DNA from 3 places in the Enterobacter chuandaensis genome. Region 1 is predicted to be linked to each of the others. Evidence: predicted binding sites of a transcription regulator. Region 1 holds the regulator's gene; each other region holds the start of a gene.
The links. Region 1 encodes sigma-54, which starts transcription at its own class of promoters, with help from an activator protein. Its sites were predicted from a motif close to GTTGGCACANNTTTCGCTNT; they were not measured.
Positions count from the first base shown of each region.

Region 1 (9,765 bases):
GGCGGCGATGATACTGGCGCTCTTCACGGGCATCGTTGCGGCGGTGAATGTGATGTGGGCGGGCCCGATGTCGTCTCGTCACCAGGACGAGGTGCTGGCCGAAGCGAAAGCGAACCCCGGCATGGCGGCGCTCGCGCAGGGCCAGTTCCAGCAGGCGACCGACGGGAACTCCGTGCTGTTTATTGAAAGCGTTGACGGCAGTAAATTCAACGACGTATTCTTGGCGCAGCTGCGTCCTAAAGGTAACGCGCGTCCGTCCGTGGTGGTTGCCGACTCTGGCCAACTTTCTCAGCGCAAAGACGGGTCGCAGATTGTCACGCTGAATAAAGGCACCCGCTTTGAAGGCACCGCGATGCTGCGCGATTTCCGTATTACGGATTTCCAGAACTATCAGGCTATTATTGGTCATCAGGCGGTGGCGCTCGATCCTACGGATACCGAGCAAATGGATATGCGCACGCTGTGGAACACCGATACCGACAGAGCGCGTGCTGAGTTCCACTGGCGTATTACGCTCGTATTCACTGTGTTTATGATGGCATTGATTGTCGTGCCGCTGAGCGTGGTGAACCCGCGTCAGGGTCGCGTGCTCTCCATGCTGCCGGCGATGCTGCTTTACCTGGTCTACTTCCTGCTGCAAACCTCGATTCGCTCCAACGGCGCGAAGGGTAAGCTGGATCCTATGGTCTGGACGTGGTTCGTCAACAGCCTGTACATCTTACTGGCGCTGGGATTAAACCTGTGGGATACGGTGCCTGTGCGCCGCATACGTGCCCGATTCTCGCGTAAAGGAGCCATCTAATGCAGGCGTTTGGCGTTCTTGATCGCTATATCGGTAAAACCATTTTTACCACCATCATGATGACGTTGTTCATGCTGGTGTCGCTATCCGGCATTATCAAATTTGTCGATCAGCTGAAAAAAGCCGGGCAGGGCAGCTATGACGCGTTGGGCGCGGGGATGTATACCCTGCTCAGCGTGCCGAAAGATGTGCAGATCTTCTTCCCGATGGCGGCCCTGCTGGGTGCGCTGCTGGGGCTGGGGATGCTAGCGCAGCGCAGCGAGCTGGTGGTGATGCAGGCATCGGGCTTTACCCGCATGCAGGTTGCGCTGTCGGTAATGAAAACCGCGATCCCGCTGGTGCTGTTAACCATGGCGATTGGCGAGTGGGTGGCCCCGCAGGGCGAGCAGATGGCGCGTAACTATCGTGCTCAGGCAATGTACGGCGGTTCACTGCTCTCGACTCAACAAGGTTTATGGGCGAAAGACGGTAAAAACTTCGTCTACATCGAACGGGTAAAGGGCAATGATGAACTGGGCGGGGTGAGCATCTATGCCTTCAACGACCAGCGCCGTCTGGAGTCAGTCCGACACGCCTCTTCTGCGAAATTTGACGCGGAACATAAACAGTGGCGTTTGTCGCAGGTGGATGAATCTGACCTGACCGATCCAAAACAGATCGCCGGGTCACAGACGGTGACCGGCACCTGGAAGACCAACCTCACGCCGGATAAGCTCGGGGTTGTCGCGCTGGATCCTGACGCGCTCTCCATCAGCGGCTTGCACAACTATGTGAAGTACCTGAAGTCGAGCGGGCAGGATGCCGGGCGCTATCAGCTCAACATGTGGAGCAAAATCTTCCAGCCGATGTCCGTGGCGGTAATGATGCTGATGGCGCTGTCGTTTATCTTCGGCCCGCTGCGTAGCGTGCCGATGGGTGTGCGCGTCGTGACCGGTATTAGCTTCGGCTTTGTGTTCTATGTGCTCGATCAGATCTTCGGTCCGCTGACGCTGGTTTATGGCATCCCGCCGATTATCGGTGCGCTGCTGCCGAGCGCCAGCTTCTTCCTGATCAGCCTCTGGCTGCTGCTGAAACGCTCCTGATTGACCTCTCCTCGCTTCCGGCTAGCCGGAAGCGAGGCTAATCTCCTGTTTCACCCCGCACTTTTTCTCACAACCTTCAACGTCCCGCCTCGAATTTGAGTATTATTGAGCGATAAAGTCGTGAAGGGATCCTCTATGAAGCAAATTCGAATGCTGGCCCAGTACTACGTCGACCTGATGATGAAGCTTGGGCTGGTGCGTTTCTCCATGCTGCTTGCGCTGGCGCTGGTCGTGCTGGCCATTGTTGTGCAGATGGCCGTCACCATGGTTCTGCATGGTCAGGTCGAGAGTATCGACGTCATCCGCTCCATCTTCTTCGGCCTGCTCATTACTCCCTGGGCGGTCTATTTCCTTTCCGTGGTGGTCGAACAGCTGGAGGAGTCCCGGCAGCGTCTGTCTAAACTGGTTGATAAGCTGGAGGAGATGCGCGAGCGCGACCTGAAGCTCAACGTTCAGCTTAAAGACAACATTGCGCAGCTGAACCAGGAAATTTCAGACCGTGAGAAGGCGGAAGCCGAGCGTCAGGCCACGCTGGAGCAGCTGAAAATCGAAATGAAAGAGCGCGAGGTCACGCAGATCCAGCTTGAGCAGCAATCCTCCTTCCTGCGCTCGTTTCTGGATGCGTCACCGGATCTGGTGTTCTACCGCAACGAAGATAAAGAGTTTTCCGGCTGTAACCGGGCGATGGAACTGCTGACCGGGAAAAGCGAGAAACAGTTGATTCACCTGAAGCCGCAGGACGTTTACTCCGAAGAGGCGGCCGCCAAGGTTATGGAAACGGACGAAAAAGTGTTCCGCCATAACGTCTCGCTGACCTACGAACAGTGGCTGGATTACCCGGACGGGCGCAAAGCCTGCTTTGAGATCCGCAAGGTGCCGTACTATGACCGTGTCGGGAAGCGCCACGGCCTGATGGGCTTTGGCCGCGATATCACCGAGCGTAAGCGCTATCAGGATGCGCTGGAGCGCGCCAGCCGTGACAAGACCACCTTTATCTCCACCATTAGCCACGAGCTGCGTACGCCGCTCAATGGCATTGTGGGGCTGAGCCGCATTCTGCTGGACACCGACCTGACCGCAGAGCAGGAAAAATACCTCAAAACGATCCATGTCTCGGCGGTGACGTTGGGTAATATCTTCAACGATATTATTGATATGGATAAGATGGAGCGCCGTAAGGTTCAGCTTGATAACCAGCCGGTTGATTTCACCAGCTTCCTTGCCGATCTGGAAAACCTGTCTGGCCTTCAGGCGCAGCAGAAGGGGCTGAGTTTTGTTATGGAGCCTACCCTGCCGCTGCCGCATAAGGTGGTGACTGACGGCACGCGCCTGCGCCAGATCTTGTGGAACCTCATCAGCAACGCGGTGAAATTTACCCAGAAGGGACAGGTCGCGGTGCGTATTCGCTATGACGAAGGCGATATGCTGCACTTCGAGGTGGAAGACTCCGGGATTGGTATTCCGCAGGAAGAGCAGGACAAGATTTTCGCAATGTACTACCAGGTTAAGGACAGCAACGGCGGGAAACCGGCTACCGGCACGGGCATCGGCCTGGCGGTGTCGAAACGGCTGGCGAAGAGCATGGGGGGAGATATCACCGTTGCCAGCCAGCCGGGCAAAGGATCAACCTTCACGCTGACGGTGCATGCGCCGGCGGTGGCGGAAGAGGTAGAGGATACCTTTGAAAACGACGATATGCCGCTGCCTGCACTGCACGTCCTGCTGGTGGAAGATATTGAGCTGAACGTGATTGTCGCGCGCTCGGTGCTGGAAAAACTGGGCAACAGCGTGGATGTTGCGATGACCGGCAAGGCCGCGCTCGAGATGTTTAAACCGGGCGAATATGACCTCGTTCTGCTGGATATTCAGCTACCGGATATGACCGGGCTGGATATTTCGCGTGAACTGACGCGTCAGTACGCAGCCGACGAGCTGCCGCCGCTGGTGGCGCTGACGGCAAACGTGCTGAAAGATAAAAAAGAGTATCTCGATGCCGGTATGGACGACGTACTCAGTAAGCCGCTGGCGGTGCCTGCTCTGACCGCCATGATCAAGAAATTCTGGGATACCCAGGATGAGGAGGAGAGCACCATGACGTCTGTTGATAGCGCAAAAGCCCAAACGATACTCGACACTGCGATGCTGGAGCAGTACATCGATCTGGTCGGCCCGAAACTGATTACCGACGGTCTGGCGGTGTTCGAAAAAATGATGCCGGGCTATCTGAGCGTGCTGGAGTCAAACCTGACGGCGCGGGACCAGAAGGGCATCGTGGAAGAAGGGCATAAAATCAAAGGTGCAGCTGGTTCGGTCGGGCTACGCCACCTGCAGCAGCTGGGCCAACAGATTCAGTCACCTGATTTACCAGCATGGGAAGATAACGTGGGTGATTGGGTTGAAGAGATGAAACAAGAGTGGCAGAACGATGTTGCGGTGCTGAAAGCCTGGGTGGACGGCAGAAAAAAATGACCCCGGCTTGACCGGGGTGCGCGAATACTGCGCCAACACCAGGGAAATCGTGGCTGCGCCTGTTTTTTAAAGTAATTTTCTAATGGGCGCCGCCTGAAAAATTTAGGCCGCACGCAGATAAGATAGCAAATCTTAAATAGTTTGTTACATGAATCAGTGAAATGTGTGAAGCATAGCGTTTTAATCAAAATTATTAATGTGCTTCAGCGAGTTGTAGAAAAGGATTGTCATGATGAAAAAGATTGGTGTCGTCCTGAGCGGATGCGGTGTTTTTGATGGTTCAGAAATACATGAAGCCGTAATCACGCTGCTGGCCCTGGTAAAACAGGGAGCAGAGGTTATCTGTTTTGCGCCCGACAAAAATCAGGCTGATGTGATTAACCATCTGACCGGCGAGCCGATGGCCGAAACGCGCAATGTGCTGATTGAGGCCGCGCGTATTGCGCGAGGTGATATCCATCCTCTTATTCAGGCAGACCCTTCAGAGCTTGATGCGCTCATTGTGCCAGGGGGATTTGGCGCGGCCAAAAATCTCAGCACCTTTGCTACGCAGGGCGCGGAGTGTCAAATCGATCCTCATCTAAAATCGCTGTCGCAGGCCATGCATGCGGCAGGAAAACCGCTGGGCTTTATCTGCATCGCGCCGGCAATGCTGCCCAGGATTTTTGATTTCCCGCTGCGCCTGACTATCGGGACCGATATTGATACCGCAGAGGTTATCGAAGATATGGGCGGTGAACACGTACCGTGTCCGGTCGATGACATTGTGGTGGATGAAGATAACAAGATTGTCACCACGCCCGCGTATATGCTGGCGAAGAATATCGCAGAGGCTGCCGTGGGCATTGAAAAGCTGGTCGCCCGGGTGCTGGTGCTGACGGAATGAGGCGTCAGTTTTCAGCAGGCGCATGGGTGAAATGCCTTCTCTTGCGCATCGTGCTCGTCCTGGCGGTGTTCTGGGGAGGCGGGCTTGCCGTGTTCAGCATTTTGCCGGTACCGTTTTCAGCCGTTATGGTTGAGCGTCAGCTCAGCGCATGGTTCTCCGGTGATTTCGGCTATGTCGCCCATTCTGACTGGGTGAGCATGGATGACATTTCTCCTTTCATGGGACTGGCGGTTATCGCGGCGGAGGATCAGAAATTCCCGGAGCACTGGGGGTTTGATGTGGCCGCCATTGAAAAGGCGCTGGCCCATAACGAACGTCACGAAAACCGCGTTCGCGGTGCGTCAACGCTGTCGCAGCAGACGGCTAAGAACCTGTTCCTGTGGGATGGACGAAGCTGGGTGCGAAAAGGGCTGGAAGCGGGCCTGACCCTGGGAATGGAAACGGTCTGGAGCAAAAAGCGTATTCTGACCGTTTATCTCAACGTTGCTGAGTTTGGCGACGGTGTTTTTGGCGTGGAAGCGGCCGCGCAGCGTTATTTCAATAAGCCAGCCAGCCGTCTGAGCATGTCAGAAGCAGCGCTATTGGCCGCTGTTTTACCGAATCCCATCCGTTTTAAAGCCAGCGCCCCATCAGGGTACGTGCGGAGCCGTCAGGCGTGGATCATGCGCCAGATGCGCCAGCTGGGTGGGGAAGGGTTTATGGAGAGAAATGCGTTAATGTAGGGCGGGTAAGCGCAGCGCCACCCGCCAGAACAGCAGGCCTAATCTTCGTCGAATCCGGCGTTAAACAGGGCAATCACCGCCGCCAGGGCTTCCTCTTCCTGAGGACCGGTGGCTTCTACCTCAATCTGACGCCCTTTAGCGGAGTCCAGCATCAGCAGCGCAATCACGCTGTTGGCTTCCGCTTCGGTGCCTTCGTCATTACGCAGCAGCACTTCTGCATCGAAACCCTGCATCAGCTCAAACAGCTTCATCGCCGGGCGCGCATGCATGCCCAGTTTATTGGTGATCTCAACGGTTTGTTTTACGGTCATGTTTTACGTTTTTCCAGCGTGCGATGACGGGACTGAACGTTCTTCCCGCGCGAGCGGAAATAATCGGCCAGCTGTTCGGCGATGTAGACCGAACGATGTTTACCGCCGGTACAGCCAATCGCCACCGTCAGGTAGCTTCGATTGTTTGTCTCCAGCATAGGTAACCATAGCTCAAGGTAGCTTCGCGTCTGGTAGATAAAATTGTGAACTTCTGTGTGCCTGTCGAGGAACGCCGCGACGGGCTTATCCAGACCGGTCATTGGGCGCAGTTTTGGATCCCAGTGCGGGTTCGGCAGGAAGCGCACGTCGAAAACATAGTCCGCATCAATCGGAATACCGTGCTTAAAGCCGAAGGATTCGAACACCATGGTCAGTTCGCGCTCGCGTTTGCCCAGCAGCCGGGTGCGCAGCATTTCCGCCAGCTCGTGAACGGACATCTCAGAGGTGTCGACAATCAGGTCAGCACGGGAGCGCAGCGGCTCCAGCAGATCGCTCTCTTCATCGATGGCGCTCTCCAGCGAGAGATTCTTGCTGGAAAGCGGGTGCAAACGACGGGTGTCGCTGTAGCGGCGGATCAGCGTATTGCGATCGGCATCAAGGAACAGCAGCTGAGGCGAGAACGTGTCAGGCAGGTTGCTCATAGCCTGTTCGAAGATCTCTGGCGATTCAGGCATGTTACGAACGTCAATACTGACGGCGGCAGAGGTTTGTCTCTCCGCTAACGTGCGTGCCAGATCGGGTAATAACACGACCGGCAGGTTATCGACGCAGTAAAAACCCATGTCTTCCAGCGCGCGCAGGGCAACGGATTTCCCCGACCCTGAACGTCCGCTGACAATCATCAGCACCATGTTCCGTTTCTCCTCAGGACAACAGATGTGAAGGCCATCACCTGGTTATGCGTCATCCTGATTGCCTTCTGCTTCAGTGATAATTTGATAAAGCTCTTCATCACTTTGGGCTGAGCGCAGTCGACGGCAGATGGTTTTATCCGCCAGACGTTTAGCAACCAGCGAAAGCGTATGCAGATGGGTCTTGGTCTGGTCGGCAGGTACCAGCAGCGCGAAGAGGAGATCGACGGGCTGGTTATCGATGGCATCAAAGGCAATTGGCGTTTCCAGCTGCACAAACACACCGACGGCACGCAGGGTGTCCTCTTCCAGCTTGCCGTGCGGGATCGCGATGCCGTTGCCGATACCGGTACTGCCCATCTTTTCACGGGTCAGAATTGCTTCGAACACCACCTGCGGCGGCAGGCCCAGCTGTTTTGCGGCCAGTTCACTGATGATCTCCAGCGCACGTTTTTTGCTCTGGCAGTGAACGGCACTGCGGGTACATTCCTGGTTAAGGACATTGCTCAGTTGAAGAGCGGAATCGTTGTTCATCATAATTTCACCTAAGCGCTAACTGTACAAATGGCCTGTTGTGTTTCACAACAGGCCGTCCTGCACCCGTTAACTGCCCGGACAATTAGTGTTGTTTCAGTTTATCTTTATGTTTATTGAGCTGTCGCGCAAGCTTATCAATCAAGCCGTCGATAGCCGCGTACATGTCTTGCCCTTCCGCACTGGCATGGAGTTCACCCCCGTTTACATGCAGGGTTGCATCCGAGATATGAGTCACTTTCTCCACTTTCAACACAACGTAGACCTGGTTGATCCTTTCGAAATACTGCTCGAGTTTCGCGAACTTAGCGTTCACGAAGTCACGTAAGGCCTCAGTAATCTCGACGTTGTGTCCTGTGATATTGAGCTGCATAGTGTCTTCCTTATCGGTTGTGTCAGACCAGTTGTTTACGCTGGTTAGACGGCGGAATGGATAAAGACTCTCGATACTTCGCAACAGTACGACGTGCCACCATAATACCCTGATCGGACAGTATGGTGGTTAACTTACTGTCACTTAGTGGCTTCGCGGGGTTCTCCGCGGCGATTAACTTCTTCACCAGGGCACGAATCGCCGTTGAGGAGGCTTCGCCGCCACCCTCGGTATTCACGTGGCTGGAGAAGAAATACTTAAGCTCAAAAATACCGCGCGGACTGTGCAGATACTTCTGCGTCGTGACGCGGGAAATCGTGGATTCATGCATTTCGACGGCCTGGGCGATATCCGCCAGCACCATCGGTTTCATATACTCTTCACCCTGCTCAAAGAACGCCTGCTGCTGTTCGACGATGCAGCGGCTCACGCGGAGCAGGGTATCATTTCGGCTCTCCAGACTCTTGATCAACCATCGCGCTTCCTGAAGATTGCTACGAATATATTGATTGTCGGAATCGTTGCGCACGCTGGTGCACATGGAGGCATACTGCTGGTTGATTTGCAGGCGAGGGATGCTGTCAGAGTTCAGTTCAACGATCCAGCGGTCATTGTGTTTTCTGACCAGCACGTCCGGGATCACGTACTCGGGTTCGCTGGTCTGGATCGACTGACCGGGGCGCGGATCGAGTGACTGGATCAGATTCACCGCCTCTTTCAGCACCTCTTCTTTCAGGCGCGTAACGCGCATCAAAGAGCGGAAATCGTGGTTGGCGAGAAGATCCAGATGATCGCTGATGATTAAGCGCGCCTCCTCAAGCCATGGCGTCTCTTTGCTGAACTGAGAAAGCTGGATCAGCAGGCAGTCGCGCAGATCTTTCGCGGCCACGCCGACTGGATCAAAACGCTGGATACGCTTAAGAACGGCTTCAATCTCTTCAAGCTCAATCTCTTCGTCGCCCATGCTTTCCAGAATGTCGTCCAGCGTGACGGTCAAGTAGCCGGTGTCGTCAACGGCGTCGACAATCGACGTGGCGATCGCGCGGTCGGTATCGGAGAAGGGGGTAAGCTCTACCTGCCACATCAGGTAATCCTGCAGCGACTGGGTGGTTTCGCCCTGATAGACCGGTAGCTCATCGTCCTGGTAGTCTGCATGCGTACCGGAAGGGGTGCCAGCGGTATAGATTTCATCCCAGCTGGCATCCAGCGGTAGCTCGTCCGGCATCTCTTTTTGTTCGAGAGCATCTGCGGTGTCGAGCGCTTCTGTATCCTGTGACTGCTGAGTATCTACCTCATCATGAAGATCGGCTTGCTCCAGCAGGGGATTGCTGTCCAGCGCCTGCTGGAGCTCCTGCTGGAGTTCTAAGGTGGACAGTTGCAGCAGACGAATGGCCTGCTGTAGCTGCGGCGTCATCGCCAGTTGTTGGCTGAGCCTTAATTGCAAACCTTGCTTCATGTTCAGAGCATTTTTCTCCGGTTCGGCGTTACGTTACCTCTACCCTATCAGAGTCTGAAGTCTTCCCCAAGATAGACGCGCTTAACATGATCGTCTTCGAGGATCTGCTGCGGCGTACCGTGGGCGATCAGATTGCCCTGGCTCACAATATACGCGCGTTCACATACGGCCAGCGTTTCACGCACGTTGTGGTCGGTGATCAACACGCCAAGCCCGCTGTCACGCAGATGCTCAATAATACGTTTAATATCGATAACGGAGATCGGGTCCACGCCCGCA
Region 1 is NZ_CP097173.1:4,112,980-4,122,744, reverse strand. Features, by position in the region: gene lptF (LPS export ABC transporter permease LptF) at 1-802, shown strand, start outside; gene lptG (LPS export ABC transporter permease LptG) at 802-1,884, shown strand; gene arcB (aerobic respiration two-component sensor histidine kinase ArcB) at 2,020-4,353, shown strand; gene elbB (isoprenoid biosynthesis glyoxalase ElbB) at 4,586-5,239, shown strand; gene mtgA (monofunctional biosynthetic peptidoglycan transglycosylase) at 5,236-5,961, shown strand; gene npr (PTS phosphocarrier protein NPr) at 6,000-6,272, opposite strand; gene rapZ (RNase adapter RapZ) at 6,269-7,123, opposite strand; gene ptsN (PTS IIA-like nitrogen regulatory protein PtsN) at 7,169-7,660, opposite strand; gene hpf (ribosome hibernation promoting factor) at 7,743-8,030, opposite strand; gene rpoN (RNA polymerase factor sigma-54) at 8,053-9,486, opposite strand; gene lptB (LPS export ABC transporter ATP-binding protein) at 9,534-9,765, opposite strand, start outside.

Region 2 (9,765 bases), 430 kb from region 1:
AGCCGTGAATACACCACGTCCACCGCCTCTTTTACCGGCGGCGTCATCGGATAATAAAACCCGACAATATCCGGTTGAATGCCCAAAAACAGCACCTGGCCCACGTCGCCCTTAATCTGATCGACAAGGTAGTTGAGCGGCATATTGTGGGTGGTCATCATAAACATTTCGGCGATGTCGTCCGGGTCAATCAGGCTGATCTCGCCGGGGTTGAGCCCCATATCGGTGGCATCGACGATTAACAGCCTGTCCGGACGCAGCTCGCGAATGGCCACCACGTCGTTTTCCGGTGCGCTGCCGCCGTCAATCACCACCCAACTGCCCGGCGGGTTCGCAGCGCACATCTCTGCCAGCAGCGGGCCCGCGCCGTCATCGCCCATCATGCTGTTGCCGACACACAGTAAAACGTCAGTCACGTAATCTCCTCACCATCAGGTAGATGGCGTTCTCCTGATGAATATCGTGCAGCATGCCGAGCAGCGTTGTGCTCCACGCCTGCTGCTCGGGGGTTTGCCTGATGAGCGCCGCGTCAAAGGCGTTGGCGAGCATCGCAATGTGGTTGGCGTCGATGACGATCTCGCCATACTTCGGCACGCCCTCCATCTTGCGCCGCGCCGTGCTGCCTTTCTCCAGCGTGGCGATCCACGCCAGGTATTCCGGCCACGGGCAGGTTAACGCTGCCTCCAGGCAGTCGATCACCCCAAGGTGGTGCCCAATCGCCAGGCTATAGTAAACCACCTGCTGCGCCGCATCCGGCGTGGCGTCGTTCTCATCAATAAACTTACGGCTCAGCTGGCTGAACACCACCGTTTCACTCATCGGATTCGCGCCTCATCGACGATGCTGTTCAGGTTCGCCACGATCTCATTGAGGCGCGGATCGTTCTCGGCCTCCAGCCAGCGCGCCACCTGATGGTCACCCTGGCTGAGCAGACGCAGATAATCGTCAGCGATCTGCCGACCGTAGCGATAACCCGCCAGCCTGCGGGCCGTGCGGTCAACCTTCACCCGCAGCGGCTGCACCATGTCCGGGTGCAGAATGGCCGCAGGCAGGTTGTCCAGCTCGCCCGGCTCGCGGGCGTGGATTTTCTGCTCCAGCAGGCCGAGCGCCATGGCAAAGCCGTACAGCGTCGCGGCAGGCGTCGGCGGGCAGCCGGGAATGTAGACGTCCACCGGCACGATTTTGTCGGTGCCGCCCCAGACGCAGTAAAGGTCGTGGAAGATGCCGCCGCTGTTGCCGCAGGCGCCGTAGGAGATACAGATTTTCGGATCCGGCGCAGACTGCCAGGCGCGCAGCGCGGGCGAGCGCATGGCGCGGGTGACGGCCCCGGTAAACAGCAGGATGTCCGCATGGCGCGGAGACGGCACCACTTTGATGCCGAAGCGCTCAGCGTCAAACAGCGGCGACAGGGTGGCGAAGATCTCGATCTCACAGCCGTTGCAGCCGCCGCAGTCCACGCGGTAGACGTAGGCTGAGCGTTTGATTTTTTTCAGCAGCGACGCCTTCATGCTGGCGATGGATTCGTCCACCGTCATCGGCACCGGAATGCCGTTAGCGTCGCGCGGGCCCAGTAGGTTTTCCATCAGCTGGCCTCTCTCATATGGCGGGTGATATCAATACGGTCGGACGGCAGCAGGCACTTCTGACGCTTGCACTCCGGGCAGGTCTCAAAGCTTTCACGGTGATGCTCCGCGCGGGCGTCACCGTTGTGCTGCAGCAGCGCGATGGCGTAGTCGATCTCTTTCTGCACAGCGAACGGGCGGTGGCAGACGCGGCAGTTGCACAGGTCAAAGCGCGACTGCTGCAGGAAATCCTCTTTCTTCCACACCGCCAGCTCGTACTCCGGCGAAAGACGAATAGCGACCGTCGGGCAGACCTCCTCGCAGCGGCCGCAGAAGATGCAGCGCCCGAGGTTAAACTGCCAGGCCAGCTCGCCGGTTTTGAGATCCGTTTCTACCGTCAGGGCATTCGACGGACAGGCGTTGACACAGGCCGCGCAGCCGATGCACTGCTGCGGATTGTGCTCCGGCTTGCCGCGAAAGTTTTTATCCACTGGCATCGGCTCCAGCGGATAGCTGCTGGTCTGCGTGCCCGTTTTGATCACTTTTTTGATAAAGGTAAACATGGCGAATCCTTATTTCAGCGGCGAGTTCTTACGCTCGATGCTGTAGCGCTCAAGCTCTTTGTACGGCACCACCTGGCTTTTCTTCTTGCGCACGTCCACCACGGTCATGCGGTCGGTGCAGGAGTAGCACGGGTCGAGGCTGCCGATGATCAGCGGCGCGTCAGAGACGGTGTTGCCGCGCAGCATGTAGCGCAGGGTTGGCCAGTTGGCGTAGGTGGCCGCGCGGCAGCGCCAGCGGTAGAGCTTCTGGTTGTCGCCGGTCATGCTCCAGTGGATGTCGTCCCCGCGCGGCGCTTCGGCAAAGCCGAGGGCAAAGCGGTTAGGGATGTAGGTGAAGCCCTCCACCATCAGCGGACCGCCCGGCAGGTTATCAAGGCCAAAGTCGATCATGTTCAGCGCGGTGAACACCTCGTTGATGCGCACCTTCAGGCGGGAGATGACGTCGCAGCCCTGCTCGCTGTGCACGGTCATCGGCAGCAGGCCGTAGCCGACGAACGGGTGATCGGCGCGGGTGTCGCGGGCGTGGCCGCTGGCGCGCACCATCGGGCCGACGTTGCTGAAGTCACGGGCAATTTCGGGATCAAGACGACCGATGCCGACGGTGCGCTGTTCGATGTTTGGCGTGCTGAGCAGCATGTCCACCAGCTCCTGCACGTCCCGGCGCATCTGCTGCGCCAGCTGGCGGGTCTGGATCATGTCATCCTTCAGCAGGTCGCGGCGGATCCCGCCGATCAGGTTCAGGCCGTAGGTTTTACGCGCTCCGGTGAGGATCTCCGCCATTTTCATCGACGCTTCGCGCACGCGGAAGAACTGCATAAACCCGGAGTCAAAGCCGACGAAGTGGCAGGCCAGGCCGAGGTTCAGCAGGTGCGAGTGCAGACGCTCCACCTCCAGCAGAATGGCGCGGATCATCTGCGCGCGCTCCGGCACCACGATCCCCATGCCATTCTCCACCGAGGTGGTATAAGCGGTGCTGTGGGCGAAGCCGCAGATGCCGCACACGCGGTCAGAGAGGAACGTCACCTCGTTGTAGCCCATGCGGGTTTCCGCCAGCTTTTCCATGCCGCGATGGACGTAGAACAGGCGGTAGTCGGCGTCGATGATGTTCTCGCCGTCGACGAACAGGCGGAAGTGCCCCGGTTCGTCAGAGGTGACGTGCAGCGGGCCGATCGGCACCACGTTGTTCTTCTTGCTGCCCAGCTCGTTGATGAATTCGTAGGTTTCGCTGTCGGTGGTCGGGGCCGGGCGCTGGCGGTAGTCCATGCTGTCTTTACGCAGCGGATAGAGTTCGTCCGGCCAGTCGTCCGGCAGCACCAGGCGGCGCTCGTCCGGCAGACCGACCGGCACCAGGCCGTACATGTCGCGCACTTCGCGCTCGCCCCAGACGGCGGCAGGCACGCGCGGCGTGACGGATGGGTATTCCGGCTTATTCGGGTCGACCTCGACGCGCACGGTGAGCCAGCATTTTTCACCCTGCTCCATCGACATCACGTAGTACACCGCGTAGTTGCCGCACAGCTGGCGCTCGTCGTTGCCGAACAGCACCGACAGCCAGCCGCCCTGCTGGTAATAGAGGAACTCCACCACTTCCGGCAGGTCGTTCACCTTAATGGTGACGGTTACCTGGTCTTTGGTTTGCCAGGACTCCTCCAGCACCACGCCGGGGAAAGCCTGATGCAACGCGGCGAGATACTGCTGACCTTTCTTTTCTTCAGACATAAATACTCTCTTTAATCACGCCACCAGCAAGGAGACGAACGCTAAAAATGCAAAACCAAAACCGGCCCAGGTGATGCGCGACGTTTCGACAAAACGCAGGCGCGCCATGCTGTTTTCAAACAGGGCTATCACCAGCACGCCGATCAGCAGCTTGAGGGCGGCAATCACGACGGCCAGCACCAGACCGCCCGCGGAGAAGTGCGTCATCTGCCCCCACGGGAAGAAAACGCCGACGAACATCTGCAGCACCACCAGCTGTTTGAGGCTGATGCCCCACTTCAGCACCGCGAAGCCGTAGCCGCTGTATTCGGTAAGCGGACCTTCCTGCAGCTCCTGCTCGGCTTCCGCGAGGTCGAACGGCAGTTTGCCCATCTCAATAAAGGTGGCGAACGCGCAGGCGCAGAGCGCCAGAATCAGCGGGATAGAACGTGGAACCGGCCAGTGATAAACGGTACTGGTGATAAAGCTGATGTGGGTCGAGCCTGCCACCTGCGCGGCCACCCACAGCCCCAGCAGCAGGATCGGCTCAACCAGCACGCCGAGCATCGCTTCGCGGCTGGCACCGATGCCGGTAAACGGGCTCCCGGTGTCCAGGCCCGCAATCGCGAAGAAGAAACGCGCGATGGCGAAGAGGTAGATAAGCGTAATCAAATCGCCCAGCGCCGGCAGCGGCGAGCCCACTGTGACCACCGGCAGCGCGGTGGCGATGGTCAGCATGACGCCAACCATCACAAATGGCGTAAGGCGGAAGACCCAGCCTGAGGCGTCCGGTGCCACGCTCTGACGAGAAAGCAGCTTGAAGAGATCGCGGTACTCCTGAAGCACCCCGGGCCCGCGACGGTTGTGCATCCGGGCGCGCGCCACGCGCGTAATGCCCGACAGCAGCGGCGCGAAGGCGAACAGCACCAGCGCCTGAAGAATTGCCAGAAACAGACTCATGTCAGGCTCCTCGTGAAATCACAATTACCACCAGCACCGCCAGCTCAATCAGCGCCAGACGGCGGAAAAGAGTGGGCGCGGCGGCGCTCTGCCAACCGGGAACCCAGCCCACCGGGTTCAGCCAGTGGCGCAGCTTCAGCACGGCGGCGAAGTTCTCTTTTACCGGCATGGCAAAACCGTGGGCGGTGATGACCATCGACTGCTCGTGTTCGTAGCCGCAGGCCCACGCCGCGCCGCGCGAGCGGGAGGCGAGACGGTCGCGTTTAAAGAACAGCATCAGCACAAACGGCAGCAGCGGTGCGGCGATCAGCAGCAGCGCCATCATCGGCTGGGAAACGACGGTATGCGCCGTCGCCAGCGGCAGCGGAATGGCGTGGCCCAGCAGCGGCAGCAGCCACGGCGTGGCCACCCCGCCCGCGATGCAGCACAGCGCCAGCGCCACAACGCTGGCACCCATCAGTACCGGGGCGCAGCAGGCGTTCTCCGCTTCACGGGTGCGCGGCGCGCCGAGGAAAGTGACGCCGTAGACTTTCGCCATGCACATCACCGCCAGCGCCCCGGTAATCGCCAGCCCGACCGCCAGCAGCGGGCCGAGCAAACGCGCGATAAAGACATCGTTCTGACCGAGCGCGAAGAAGGACTGATAGATCACCCACTCCCCGGCAAAGCCGTTTAATGGCGGCAGCGCGGCCATCGCCATCAGCCCCACCAGCATGGCGAGTGAAATCACCGGCATTTTTTTGCCAATCCCACCGAGCTTTTCGATATCCCGGTGGCCGGTGCGGAACCAGACGCTGCCCGCGCCGAGGAACAGAGTGCTTTTAAACAGGCTATGGTTGACGAGATGATACAGACCGCCGATAAACCCGGCGGCAATCAGCGCCGGCTGGTTAAGCGCCAACCCGGTGACGCCCGCGCCAAGACCGAGCAGGATGATGCCGATGTTTTCCAGGGTGTGATAGGCCAGCAGGCGCTGGATGTTGTGCTCCATTAGCGCGTACAGGCCGCCAACAAACGCGGTGACCATGCCCACAATCAGCAGCACCACGCCCCACCACAGCGGCGGCTGACCGCCCGTCAGGGTAATCGTCAGGATGCCGAACAGACCGACCTTCATTACCACCGTAGAAAACAGCGCGGCGGCGGGTGCAGAGGCATTTGCGTGCGCCTGCGGGACCCAGCCGTGCAGCGGGATAATCCCGGCAAGCAGGCCAAAACCGACTATGCCCAGCAGCCAGACATCGTTGCCCAGCGTCTGGCCGTTAAGCGCGGAAAAGTCCAGGGTGCCGAAACGTTGCCACACCAGCCAGCAGGCCAGCGCCAGCAGCAGAGTGCCGAGACGTCCAAGCGCAAACCACAGCTTGCCGGAGGCGCTGCAGCCCGTCAGGAACACGCCGCACAGCGCCATGATCTCCGCCATCACCACCAGCGCCCCGAGGTTGTTGGCGATAACGGCACAAACCGCCGTCGCCATCAGCATATTCACCAGCAGGCCGTTGGCTTTGGTTTGCGGATGGCGGTGCCAGTCGATATTGAACAGGCTGATAAACAGCCCGCACAGACCAAAGGTCACCAGCCAGATGGCGTTTAGCGGCGTAATCGCCACGGTGTGGCGAATCAGCGGCATGAGTGTTTCCACGGATTGTCCGCCGAGCAGGACGACACCGCCCGCCGCCAGCGTCATCAGGCTGCCGACCGCCCCACCGATACCGGCTATCCAGCCGCTCAGGGTTTTATGGAAAGAGAACACCAGCGCCAGCACGGCGGCAGCGGAAAAGTACGCCACGGCGCTGTTAATCATAAATATCGCGTTCATTTTTCCCTCTCGTTAAGCGCCTGCAGAAGCGAAAGATCGCCGACGTCGGTATTAATGGTCAGCTCGCGCTTGCGCCTGCTGGTGCGGGCGATATCGCGGATGTTAACCAGGATCAGCGCTTTGGTCGGGCAGGTCCGCACGCAGGCCGGGCCCTGTTCGTCAAAGCTGCACAGGTCGCACTTCACCGCAACAGCGCGGATGCCGGGCACCCAGTCCAGCAGCGTACTCACCTTCGCCGGAGCGGGTGGCGCAGTCGGCGCTTTCGGGGTATTGGCGTTCGCCGGGATATGCAGCGGGCGGCTGCCGGAAAATTCAATCGCGCCGAACGGGCAGGCGATGCCGCACAGCTTGCAGCTGACGCACAGGCTTTCATTCAGCTGTACCGCGCCATCAACGCGGGTGATGGCGTTAACCGGGCACACGCCCGCGCACGGGGCATCTTCACAGTGGTGGCAGAGCTGCGGGGCAGACTCTTTTTCATTACGCATGACGCGCAGGCGCGGCATGGACTGTAGCCCGTGCAGGCGGTGCGTTTCCGAACACGCCGCCTCACAGGTTCGACAGCCAATACAGACCGTCGAGTCAGCAATTACAAAACGGTTCACCGGGCAATCCTCTGGTGATAGTCATTTTTGACGACGAAAAACTGTCTCATCGACACTTTTCGACACGCGGTTATCAGGCAAGATTGGCGGAAGTCTTTCCCGCGACCAGCTGTTTCAGGTCGACCGGCAAGTCGTGCTCAACTGCGGTGTAAAGACCGTTGTAAACCGGCGCGATTTTCTCCAGATAGTGCTCCAGCACCTGCTGGCGATCGCGGTTGCTGACGTGACCGTCCACCATGCCGTCGGCCATCAGCTGAGCTTTCGCAATACACTGTTTTTCACCCTCTTTTGTCTCAACGTAATACTCAATGGTGTGGCTGTTGAAGCTCTCCGCCAGGGTGACAAAAATCGTGAAGTGCCCAAACAACACAAAGCGCATGTCCCCCTGCGCCGCGCAGCTCATGGCGTGGTGCAGACGGGCTTTTGACAGGGTGATCCCCTGAACCAGAGAGTTGCAGTAGAGGTGCCACTGGTCCTGAAGCTGCTGGTGGCGCTGCGCGATGTAATCCGCTTTTTCGCTAATTTCCCAAATAGTCATAGAAGATATCCGGTTAATGGAGATAGCGGCTGTTAAGCAGATTTCGTGCCAGTTTTTAATTGATTGATTTAAATGATTTTTATCAAGATAGTCACTGTCAACGCCACAGTGTCGACGTGTCATTTCGACAGCGTTGACACCGTCACGCCGTAACGCAAATCAAGCTGGCACCGTTATTGCATTTACTGGCGCAAATCATTGAGGAGGCGTTATGCACGAAATCACCCTCTGCCAGCGGGCTCTGGAACTTATCGAACAGCAGGCAGTGCAAAACCACGCGAAGCGCGTTACCGGCGTCTGGCTGAAGGTCGGGGCGTTTTCCTGCGTCGAGACCAGCGCCCTCACCTTCTGCTTTGAGCTGGTGTGCCGCGGTACGCTGGCGGAAGGCTGCGCATTGCATATCGACGAGCAGCAGGCGGAGTGCTGGTGCGAGCAGTGCCAGCAGTACGTCACCCTGCTGTCATCAAAAGTTCAGCGCTGCCCACAGTGCCAGAGCACGGGTCTTCGCATCGTGGCGGATGACGGTATGCAGATCCAACGCCTCGAAATCGAGAAGGAGTAATGTATGTGTAGCACCTGCGGTTGCGCCGAAGGCAACCTGTATATAGAAGGGGACGAACACCGTCCCCACTCCGCGTTTCGCTCCGCGCCGTTTTCCCCTGCCCCGCGTCCTGCGGCGGCCCTGACCGGCATCACCTTTACGCCGCAACGCTCCGAAGCAGGCGACCTGCACTACGGCCACGGCGAGGCGGGCACCCACGCGCCGGGCATGAGCCAGCGCCAGATGCTGGAGGTGGAGATCGACGTGCTGGATAAAAATAACCAGCTCGCCGCCCGCAACCGCGCCCGCTTTGCCGCGCGCGAACAGCTGGTGCTGAATCTGGTCTCCAGCCCCGGCTCCGGCAAAACCACGTTGCTAACGGAAACTCTCAAGCACCTGAACGAACGCGTCTCCTGCGCCGTTATCGAAGGCGATCAGCAAACCGTTAACGACGCGGCGCGCATCCGCGAAACCGGTACGCCCGCTATCCAGGTCAACACCGGTAAGGGCTGCCACCTGGACGCGCAGATGATTGCCGACGCCGCCCCGCGCCTGCCGCTGGCGGATAACGGCATCCTGTTTATTGAAAACGTCGGTAACCTGGTGTGTCCGGCCAGCTTTGACCTCGGCGAACGGCACAAGGTGGCGGTGCTTTCGGTCACCGAAGGGGAGGACAAGCCGCTGAAGTACCCGCACATGTTCGCTGCCGCCTCCCTCATGCTGCTGAACAAAGTCGACCTGCTGCCGTACCTGAACTTTGACGTGGATAAGTGCCTTGCGTATGCCCGAGAGGTGAACCCGGACATTGAGATCCTGCTGGTTTCCGCCACGCGCGGCGACGGCATGGACGCCTGGCTGGACTGGCTGGAGAGCGAACGATGTGCATAGGCGTACCCGGACAAATCCACTCCATCGACGGCAATCAGGCCAAAGTGGAGGTTTGCGGCATCCTGCGCGATGTCGACCTGACGCTGGTGGGCAGCAGCGATGAAACGGGTGCCTCGCGACTCGGCCAGTGGGTGCTGGTTCACGTGGGGTTTGCGATGAGCGTGATTAACGAAGCGGAAGCCCGCGACACGCTCGACGCCCTGCAAAACATGTTTGACATGGAGCCGGACGTGGGCGCGCTCCTGTACGGCGAGGAGCGATAGCACATGCGTTACGTTGATGAATACCGCGCGCCGGAACAGGTGATGCAGCTTATCGGGCATCTGAAAACGCGCGCCGCGCTTCTGGACTACTCGAGAGAAAAACCGCTGCGGATCATGGAGGTGTGCGGCGGACACACGCACGCCATCTTCAAGTTTGGCCTCGACCAGCTGCTGCCGGAGAACATCGAGTTTATCCACGGCCCCGGCTGCCCGGTGTGCGTCCTGCCGATGGGCCGCATCGACAGCTGCCTTGAAATTGCCGGCCAGCCCGACGTCATTTTCTGCACCTTTGGCGACGCGATGCGCGTGCCGGGGAAGAGCGGCTCGCTGC
Region 2 is NZ_CP097173.1:3,685,752-3,695,516, forward strand. Features, by position in the region: gene hycI (hydrogenase maturation peptidase HycI) at 1-416, opposite strand, end outside; gene MX657_RS17740 (formate hydrogenlyase maturation HycH family protein) at 409-819, opposite strand; gene MX657_RS17745 (NADH-quinone oxidoreductase subunit B family protein) at 816-1,583, opposite strand; gene MX657_RS17750 (formate hydrogenlyase complex iron-sulfur subunit) at 1,583-2,125, opposite strand; gene hycE (formate hydrogenlyase subunit HycE) at 2,135-3,844, opposite strand; gene MX657_RS17760 (respiratory chain complex I subunit 1 family protein) at 3,860-4,783, opposite strand; gene hycC (formate hydrogenlyase subunit 3) at 4,785-6,599, opposite strand; gene MX657_RS17770 (4Fe-4S dicluster domain-containing protein) at 6,596-7,204, opposite strand; gene hycA (formate hydrogenlyase regulator HycA) at 7,278-7,742, opposite strand; gene hypA (hydrogenase maturation nickel metallochaperone HypA) at 7,954-8,304, shown strand; gene hypB (hydrogenase nickel incorporation protein HypB) at 8,308-9,171, shown strand; gene MX657_RS17790 (HypC/HybG/HupF family hydrogenase formation chaperone) at 9,162-9,434, shown strand; gene hypD (hydrogenase formation protein HypD) at 9,438-9,765, shown strand, end outside.
Region 2: the regulator sigma-54 is predicted to act here: its motif matches at 7,906-7,925, upstream of hypA (hydrogenase maturation nickel metallochaperone HypA).

Region 3 (9,765 bases), 1.7 Mb from region 1:
CCCAGCCTGTAATCAAAAAGCTGAGGGGTGATCCAGTATTCGATGGCCTTAAGCAGCGGATGGCTCAGGTGGTACTGCTCATGGCTTTCCAGACGGACCAGGTCTGGCTCAAAGGCGGCCAGCCGGAAGGGGCCGCAGCCAAGCTCAGGGTTATCGGGATGTGCCAGACGGCTACAGTAGGTTGCCAGTCGGTGTGCCAGCCAGTAGTCCGGTTGATGTAACGCAAACGTCAGGCATTGTGGATGCGTTGTTTCGATACGCAAAACGCTCCGGAACAGCGTTCGCAGGGCGGGGAGCGTCAACAGCGCCGTCAGGCTTCGCTGGAGTTGCGCCGTTTCTATTTTATCGCCGTTATGCCAGTGCAGGGTGGAACGAATGTAGAAATGCCAGCGCAGGCCGTCAGCAGAGACCTCCCAGTGATGCGCCAGATCGCCCGTAGGTTCACTGCTGCTGCCGTTAAAACGCGTCAAACCTGAGAATACTTGTCCCGCCAGATGCTGCTCCGCCCGGCCAGGCAAGAAGCCCGGCTGAAGCGGCTCCAGCGAGCGGTAGTAGGGGATGCGCAGCGTCGGCGTGTCGTTTTGCCACTGCCCGCCCAGAAATGGATGCAATAACGATCTCAGCGCGTCAGGCGCAAGCTGGGCCAGCTCCAGCGCGTTGTGCTGCTGCCCGCTCTTAAGCGCCTCTTCCATCATCGCATTGCGCAGTGACTCCGGGCTGGCATGGAACGTCAGCTCACCGCGCTTGCCGCGACCAGACCGCGCGCGCCAGCTGAGCCAGCCCGCCTCCTGGGCCTGACGCAGCAGGGTGCGGACATGCCGCTCGCTACAAAAGCAGCGGCTGGCAAGCTCGCTTACGGTTACGAGCTGCGGAGCGCCGGCGGAAGGTTGCCACAGGCGCTGATACTGGTTAAGGCGGTTAAGCTGGCGCATAAGAAACCCGGAACAATAATTTTCATCTATTCACTATTACTTCCGTATATCGCACGCAATACTGATGCACAAGTTAATCGCATCACATTTCAGGAGTAATCATGGCCCGCCTCGCTGCATTTGATATGGACGGTACGTTGTTAATGCCGGATCACCGTCTGGGGGAGAAAACACTGAATACCCTGAAGCGTCTGCGCGAGCGTGATGTCACCCTGACGTTTGCCACTGGTCGCCACGTGCTGGAGATGCGCCATTTGCTGGGCGCGTTTTCCCTGGATGCGTTTTTAATCACGGGTAACGGAACGCGCATTCACACCGTTGAAGGAGACGTGCTGCACCGCCAGGATCTCAATCCGGAAGTGGCGGATATCGTCCTGCACAGCACCTGGGACACACAGGCCAGTATCCACGTCTTTAACGACCAGGGCTGGTTTACCGGACGTGAAATCCCTGAACTGCTGCACGCCCATGTCTATAGCGGTTTTCAATTTCAGCTTATCGATCTGCGTCGGATACCTGCCCATGCGGTGACCAAGATCTGCTTCTGTGGCGATCATGACGATCTTTCTCGCTTACGGATTCAACTGAATGAGGCGCTGGGCGACCGGGCGCACCTGACCTTCTCGGCGGTGGATTGTCTTGAAGTGCTGCCGGTGGGCTGTAACAAAGGTTCAGCCCTGGCGGTGCTCAGCGACCACCTGGGCTTAACGCTGCAGGAGTGTATGGCGTTTGGCGACGCCATGAACGACCGCGAAATGCTGGGCAGCGTAGGGCGTGGTCTGATTATGGGGAATGCGATGCCACAGCTAATCGCAGAGCTTCCTCATCTGCCGGTTATCGGACACTGCGGTAACGAAGCGGTGTCCCATTTTTTGACGCATTGGCTGGACAACAACAACCTCCCATATTCCCCCGAATAGTGAGACCCTTCCAGCGAGCCAGACTTCGGTCTGGCTTTTTTTTATTTCAGCAGGTGCGCAATCTGCGCTTTCCACGGGGTGATGTCGCCGATGTTTGCCTGCACCCACTCTGCATTGTAGTAGGTCTCAAGGTAGCGCTCGCCGCTGTCGCACAGCAATGTGACGATGGAGCCGGTACGGCCTTCTTCGCGCATGCGTGCCGCAAGCTGCAATGCGCCCCACATGTTGGTGCCCGTTGATGCGCCGACCTTGCGGCCGAGCTGCGTTTCCAGCCAGTGCGCGGTAGCCACGCTGGCGGCGTCCGGTACGCGAAGCATTTCATCCACCACGTCCGGGATGAATGAGGGTTCCACGCGCGGTCGGCCGATCCCTTCAATTTTGCTGCCCACCGGGCTGCGCAGGTCAGCATCGCGGCTTTGCCAGTAGTCGAGGAAGACGGAGTTTTGCGGGTCAACGACCATCAGCTGCGTATCGTAGCCCTGACAACGGATGTAGCGTCCGATAGTGGCTGACGTGCCGCCAGTACCGGCGCTCATTACAATGTATGACGGAACCGGATGCGGCTCGTGGGTCATCTGGCGGAAAATACTGTCGGCAATGTTGTTATTGCCGCGCCAGTCCGTTGCACGCTCGGCGAAGGTGAATTGGTCCATATAGTGGCCATTCAGCTCGCGGGCCAGCATTTCAGAGGCGGCGTAGATTTCGCAGGCGCTTTCCACAAAGTGGCAGCGACCGCCGTAAAATTCGATCTGCTCGATTTTGCGTTTTGCGGTGCAGGAGGGCATCACGGCGATAAACGGCAGGCCCAGCAGGCGGGCGAAATAGGCTTCGGATACCGCCGTTGAACCGGATGAAGATTCAATGATGGTGGTGCCTTCTTTGATCCAGCCGTTACACAAACCGTATAAGAACAGGGAACGCGCCAGACGATGCTTCAGGCTACCGGTGGGATGGGTGCTTTCATCTTTCAGATAGAGCTGAATACCGTCAAATCCCGGCAGGGAGAGGCGAATCAGGTGCGTATCCGCCGAGCGCTGATAGTCGGCATTGATTTCGCTGATGGCATGTTTAACCCAGGTGCTATTCATCGTAATTATCCGTTTGTCATTTTGTGCCCAGCATAGCGAAAAGCACAGAAAAAATTGTTGCTATCTGGCCTTTAAAATAGAATGAAGGGAGAAAAATTTTCTCTGTGAGGTGGGTATGCTAGATAAAATTGACCGCAAGCTCCTTTCATTGCTGCAAAGTGACTGTACCCTCTCTTTGCAGGCGCTGGCAGATGCCGTTAATCTGACCACCACGCCGTGCTGGAAGCGCCTCAAAAAGCTGGAAGATGACGGCATTCTTCTGGGCCGCGTCGCGTTACTCGATCCCGAAAAACTGGGGCTTGGGCTGACGGCATTTGTGCTGATAAAAACCCAACATCACAGCAGCGAGTGGTATTGCCGCTTCGTCACACAGGTATCTGAAATGCCCGAGGTGCTCGGCTTCTGGCGTATGGCCGGCGAGTACGACTACCTGATGCGCGTCCAGGTGGCAGACATGAAGCGCTATGATGATTTCTACAAGCGGCTGGTGAACAGCGTCCCGGGCTTGTCGGACGTCACCTCAAGCTTCGCCATGGAACAGATTAAGTACACCACAGCATTACCCATTGAATAACTTCGTAAAATACCTTCAGGAACAAACCGCGTGCGATTATTTGCCCAATTAAGCTGGTACTTTCGTCGGGAGTGGCAACGCTACCTCGGTGCAGTCGCCCTGCTTATTATCATTGCCATCCTGCAGCTGATCCCGCCGAAAGTGGTGGGCTACGTCGTGGATGGCGTCACTGAACAGCATTACACCACCGCACGGGTGTTGATGTGGGTTGGCACGCTGGTGCTGACGGCGGTCATTGTTTATCTGCTGCGCTACGTCTGGCGCGTGCTGCTGTTTGGTGCGTCCTATCAGCTGGCCGTTGAGCTGCGTGAAGATTTTTACCGCCAGCTGAGCCGACAGCATCCTGAGTTTTATCTCCGCCACCGCACCGGGGATCTCATCGCCCGCGCGACGAACGACGTCGATCGCGTGGTCTTTGCCGCCGGAGAAGGCGTATTAACGCTGGTGGACTCGCTGGTGATGGGCTGCGCGGTGCTGATCGTCATGTCCACGCAGATCAGCTGGCAGCTGACCCTGCTTGCGCTGCTGCCGATGCCGCTGATGGCGCTGGCGATCAATCGCTACGGCGAACAGCTGCACGAACGCTTCAAGCTGGCGCAGGCGGCGTTTTCTTCTCTGAACGATCGCACCCAGGAGAGCATGACCAGCATCCGCATGATTAAAGCGTTTGGCCTGGAAGACAGGCAGTCCGCACTGTTTGCCGCCGATGCGGCAGACACGGGGGCGAAAAACATGCGCGTCGCGCGTATTGATGCGCGATTTGATCCAACGATTTATGTCGCAATCGGCATGGCAAACCTGCTTGCCATTGGCGGCGGAAGCTGGATGGTGGTGCAGGGCACGTTAACCCTGGGACAATTGACCAGCTTCGCGATGTATCTGGGGCTGATGATCTGGCCGATGCTGGCGCTGGCCTGGATGTTTAACATTGTGGAGCGCGGCAGCGCTGCCTACAGCCGCATTCGCGCCATGCTGGCCGAAGCACCGGTGGTCAATGACGGCAGCGAAGCGGTACCGGAAGGGCGCGGCGTCATGCATGTCGACGTCCGCAAGTTTGTCTATCCACAAACGGAACATCCGGTGCTGGAAAACGTCAGCTTTACGCTGCAGCCAGGCCAGATGCTGGGCATCTGCGGCCCGACGGGCTCCGGAAAAAGTACCGTGCTTTCTCTGCTTCAGCGCCACTTTGACGTCACCGAGGGCGATATTCGTTTCCATGATATCCCCCTGCCGAACCTGCTGCTGGACGAGTGGCGTGGCCGTCTGGCGGTGGTCAGCCAGACGCCGTTTTTATTTTCGGATACCGTGGCGAATAACATTGCGCTTGGTCACCCGTCGGCGACGCAGGAAGAGATCGAGCACGTGGCGCGCTTAGCCAGCGTACATGACGATATTTTGCGGCTGCCGCAGGGTTACGAAACGGAAGTTGGGGAACGTGGCGTCATGCTGTCCGGCGGGCAGAAACAGCGTATCTCGATTGCCCGCGCGCTGCTGCTGAATGCTGAAATCCTTATTCTGGATGATGCGCTTTCCGCCGTGGATGGCCGTACCGAACATCAAATTCTGCATAACCTGCGCCAGTGGGGCGATGGCCGCACGGTGATTATCAGCGCCCACCGTTTGTCGGCACTCACGGAAGCCAGTGAAATTCTGGTCTTACAGCACGGTCACATTGCCCAGCGCGGGCAGCATGACACGCTTGCCGGGCAGCCGGGCTGGTATCGCGATATGTATCGCTATCAACAGCTTGAGGCGGCGCTGGACGATGCGCCGGAGCAGGATGAGGAGGCCGCCAATGCGTAAGCTCGGAACGATGTGGCCGACGCTCAAACGTCTGCTGGCCTACGGCTCGCCGTGGCGTAAACCGCTCTCCGTTGCCGTACTTTTACTCTGGATAGCGGCGATTGCTGAAGTCAGCGGGCCGCTGCTTATCAGCTACTTCATCGACAATATGGTCGCGAAAAGCTACCTGCCCCTGGGGCTGGTGGCGGGGCTGGGAGTGGCCTACGTTGGTTTACAGCTGGCGGCGGCAGGGCTGCACTATGCGCAGTCGCTGCTGTTTAACCGTGCCGCCGTCGGCGTGGTTCAGCAGCTGCGCACGGATGTAATGGACGCGGCGCTTCGCCAGCCGCTCAGCGAGTTTGATATCCAGCCGGTCGGGCAGGTGATTTCGCGCGTGACCAACGATACCGAGGTGATCCGCGACCTGTACGTCACCGTGGTCGCGACGGTGTTACGCAGCGCGGCGCTGATCGGCGCGATGCTGGTGGCGATGTTCAGCCTCGACTGGCGCATGGCGCTGGTGGCGATTACCATCTTCCCGGCGGTGCTGATCGTGATGATCATCTACCAGCGCTACAGCACGCCAATCGTGCGCCGGGTGCGCGCCTATCTGGCCGACATCAACGATGGCTTCAACGAAGTGATCAACGGCATGAGTGTCATTCAGCAGTTCCGCCAGCAGGCGCGCTTTGGCGAGCGGATGGGGGAAGCCAGCCGTTCGCACTACATGGCGCGTATGCAGACGCTGCGCCTCGACGGTTTCCTGCTGCGCCCGCTGCTGAGCCTTTTCTCTGCGCTGGTGCTTTGCGGGCTGCTGATGCTCTTTGGTCTGAGCTCAAACGGTACGATTGAAGTGGGCGTGCTCTACGCCTTTATTAGCTATCTGGGCCGCCTTAACGAGCCGCTGATCGAGCTCACCACCCAGCAATCGATGCTGCAGCAGGCGGTCGTCGCCGGTGAGCGCGTGTTTGAGCTGATGGACAGGCCGCGCCAGGCCTACGGCAATGATGAGCGACCTCTGCAAAGTGGGACAATCGCCTTTGATAACGTCTCGTTTGCCTATCGCGAAGACCGGCTGGTGTTGCAGGACATTACGCTGGATGTTCCGTCGCGCGGTTTCGTGGCGCTGGTGGGGCATACGGGCAGCGGCAAGAGCACGCTCGCCAGCCTGTTGATGGGGTATTACCCGGTCACGCACGGCGAAATCCGCCTCGACGGACGCCCGCTCGCGTCTCTCAGCCACAACGTGTTGCGTAAAGGCGTCGCGATGGTGCAGCAGGATCCGGTCGTGCTGGCCGACACCTTCTACGCCAACGTGACCCTGGGCCGGGACTACACCCAGGAGCAGGTCTGGGAGGTGCTGGAAAAAGTGCAACTGGCGGATCTGGCGCGCGGGTTTAGCGACGGCATAAATACAAAGCTGGGCGAGCAGGGGAACAATCTCTCCGTTGGGCAAAAGCAGCTTCTCGCGCTGGCGCGGGTGCTGATTGAAACCCCGCAGGTACTGATTCTGGATGAAGCGACGGCCAGCATTGACTCCGGTACCGAGCAGGCCATCCAGCAGGCGCTGGCCGCGGTACGCGACCATACGACGCTGGTGGTGATTGCCCATCGTCTTTCCACCATTGTCGATGCCGATACCATTCTGGTGCTGCATCGTGGACAAGCCGTGGAGCGCGGCACGCACCGTGAACTGCTGGAAGCCAAAGGGCGCTACTGGCAGATGTACCAGCTTCAGCTGGCGGGTGAAGAGCTGGCCGCCAGCGTGCGCGAGGAAGAGTCCCTCAGCGCCTGATGCACCAAAACAAAGCAACGCGCTAACAGTCATTCCTGTTGGTGCAAGACTGAAACGCACCGTGCACTGCCATGGTGCGTTTTTTTTCACCGGTTCGTTAATGAAGGCGGCGTAACGCTCGTCGCACCGCTTTTCTCCCTCGTTTTCATTTCTGGCACATCCCTTGCAATACCTTCTGCGTGAGCTGCGGCCATTACCGAATTCTGACTGGAGGGGATCTATGAAGCTGGTTACGGTGGTAATCAAACCATTCAAACTGGAAGACGTGCGCGAAGCGTTATCTTCCATGGGTATTCAGGGACTGACTGTCACCGAAGTGAAAGGCTTTGGTCGTCAGAAGGGTCATGCCGAGCTTTACCGCGGGGCGGAATACAGCGTTAACTTCCTGCCAAAAGTAAAAATCGATGTTGCGATTGCGGACGATCAGCTTGATGAAGTGATTGATGTGATTAGCAAAGCGGCCTACACCGGCAAAATTGGCGACGGCAAAATTTTCGTTGCCGAACTGCAGCGCGTCATTCGCATTCGTACCGGCGAATCTGACGAAGCGGCACTGTAAGTAACTCCTGGCACACAGTGATAGGGATCGAGAAAATGAAGATAGCAACACTTAAAACGGGTCTGGGTTCGCTGGCACTGCTGCCGGGCCTGGCGCTGGCTGCCCCTGCCGTGGCAGACAAGGCCGATAACGCCTTTATGATGATCAGCACCGCGCTGGTGCTGTTCATGTCTATCCCGGGCATTGCGCTGTTTTACGGCGGTCTGATCCGCGGCAAAAACGTGCTCTCCATGCTGACGCAGGTTGCCGTGACGTTCGCGCTGGTCTGCGTGCTGTGGGTGGTTTACGGTTACTCGCTGGCCTTCGGTACCGGCAACGCCTTCTTTGGTAACTTCGACTGGGTGATGCTGAAAAATATTGAGCTGACCGCGCTGATGGGCAGCTTCTACCAGTACATCCACGTTGCGTTCCAGGGCTCGTTCGCCTGCATCACCGTCGGGCTGATCGTGGGCGCGCTGGCCGAGCGCATTCGTTTCTCTGCGGTTCTGATCTTCGTGGTGGTCTGGCTGACGCTCTCCTATGTGCCGATTGCGCACATGGTCTGGGGCGGTGGTCTGCTGGCAACGCACGGCGCGCTGGACTTCGCGGGCGGTACCGTTGTGCACATCAACGCCGCGGTAGCGGGTCTGGTGGGGGCGTATCTGATTGGCAAACGCGTAGGCTTCGGTAAAGAGGCGTTCAAACCGCACAACCTGCCGATGGTGTTTACCGGTACGGCTATCCTCTACTTTGGCTGGTTTGGCTTCAACGCCGGTTCCGCAAGTGCCGCGAACGAAATCGCCGCGCTGGCCTTCGTGAACACCGTTGTGGCGACGGCGGGTGCAATCCTCTCCTGGGTGTTCGGCGAGTGGGCAGTGCGCGGTAAACCTTCCCTGCTGGGTGCCTGTTCAGGTGCGATTGCCGGTCTGGTTGGTATCACTCCGGCGTGCGGTTACGTGGGTGTCGGTGGTGCGCTGCTGGTGGGTCTGGTCGCGGGTCTTGCGGGTCTGTGGGGCGTCACTGCTCTGAAACGTGTGCTGCGCGTTGACGACCCTTGCGATGTGTTCGGCGTCCACGGCGTTTGCGGCATCGTCGGCTGTATCATGACCGGTATCTTCGCCGCGAAATCGCTGGGTGGCGTAGGCTACGCTGAAGGCGTCACCATGGTTCATCAGGTGCTGGTACAGCTGGAAAGTATTGCTATCACCGTTGTGTGGTCTGCTGTTGTCGCTTTCATCGGCTATAAGCTGGCGGACATGACGGTTGGGCTGCGCGTACCGGAAGAGCAGGAACGCGAAGGTCTGGATGTGAACAGCCACGGCGAGAATGCGTATAACGCCTGATAAACAGCAAAACGGCAACCTTAGGTTGCCGTTTTTAATGTGTATTCCCTCTCCCCGTGGGAGAGGGCCAGGGTGAGGGCATCAGGCCGCACACATTCACCCGCGATTACGCATTACCCCTTCCTGTACCGTAGAAGCGACCAGCACGCCGTCCTGGGTATAAAACTCTCCACGCACAAACCCGCGAGCGCTCGACGCTGATGTACTCTCCACGCTGTAGAGCAGCCACTCATTCATGTTGAACGGACGGTGGAACCACATGGAGTGATCGATGGTTGCAACCTGCATCCCTTTTTCCAGGAAGCCAACACCGTGCGGCTGCAGCGCTACCGGCAGGAAATTGAAGTCAGACGCGTAGCCCAGCAGATACTGATGCACGCGGAAATCTTCCGGCACGGTGCCATTAGCGCGGATCCAGACCTGGCGCTTCGGCTCGGCAGTGTGGCCTTTCATCGGGTTATGGAACTCAACCGGGCGGATCTCCAGCGGTTTATCGCAGAGAAACTTCTCTTTGACCTGCGGCGGAAGCAGATGCGCCAGCGCACGGGCGATATCGGTCTCTGATTTGAGATCGTCCGGCGCGGGGGCCGGCGGCATCACTTTCTGATGCTCATACCCGGGTTCCGGCGCCTGGAAAGAGGCGGTCATATAAAAGATCGGCTTGCCGTTCTGAACGGCCGCCACGCGGCGTGCGCTGAAGCTGTTGCCGTCTCGCAGGACTTCAACGTCATACACAATCGGTTTTGCGCTGTCGCCAGGGCGTAAGAAATAGCTGTGGAATGAGTGCACCAGA
Region 3 is NZ_CP097173.1:1,137,666-1,147,430, forward strand. Features, by position in the region: gene MX657_RS05510 (SgrR family transcriptional regulator) at 1-932, opposite strand, end outside; gene cof (HMP-PP phosphatase) at 1,034-1,852, shown strand; gene MX657_RS05520 (PLP-dependent cysteine synthase family protein) at 1,894-2,940, opposite strand; gene MX657_RS05525 (Lrp/AsnC family transcriptional regulator) at 3,056-3,514, shown strand; gene MX657_RS05530 (SmdA family multidrug ABC transporter permease/ATP-binding protein) at 3,545-5,317, shown strand; gene MX657_RS05535 (SmdB family multidrug efflux ABC transporter permease/ATP-binding protein) at 5,310-7,091, shown strand; gene glnK (P-II family nitrogen regulator) at 7,312-7,650, shown strand; gene amtB (ammonium transporter AmtB) at 7,686-8,972, shown strand; gene tesB (acyl-CoA thioesterase II) at 9,069-9,765, opposite strand, start outside.
Region 3: the regulator sigma-54 is predicted to act here: its motif matches at 7,242-7,261, upstream of glnK (P-II family nitrogen regulator).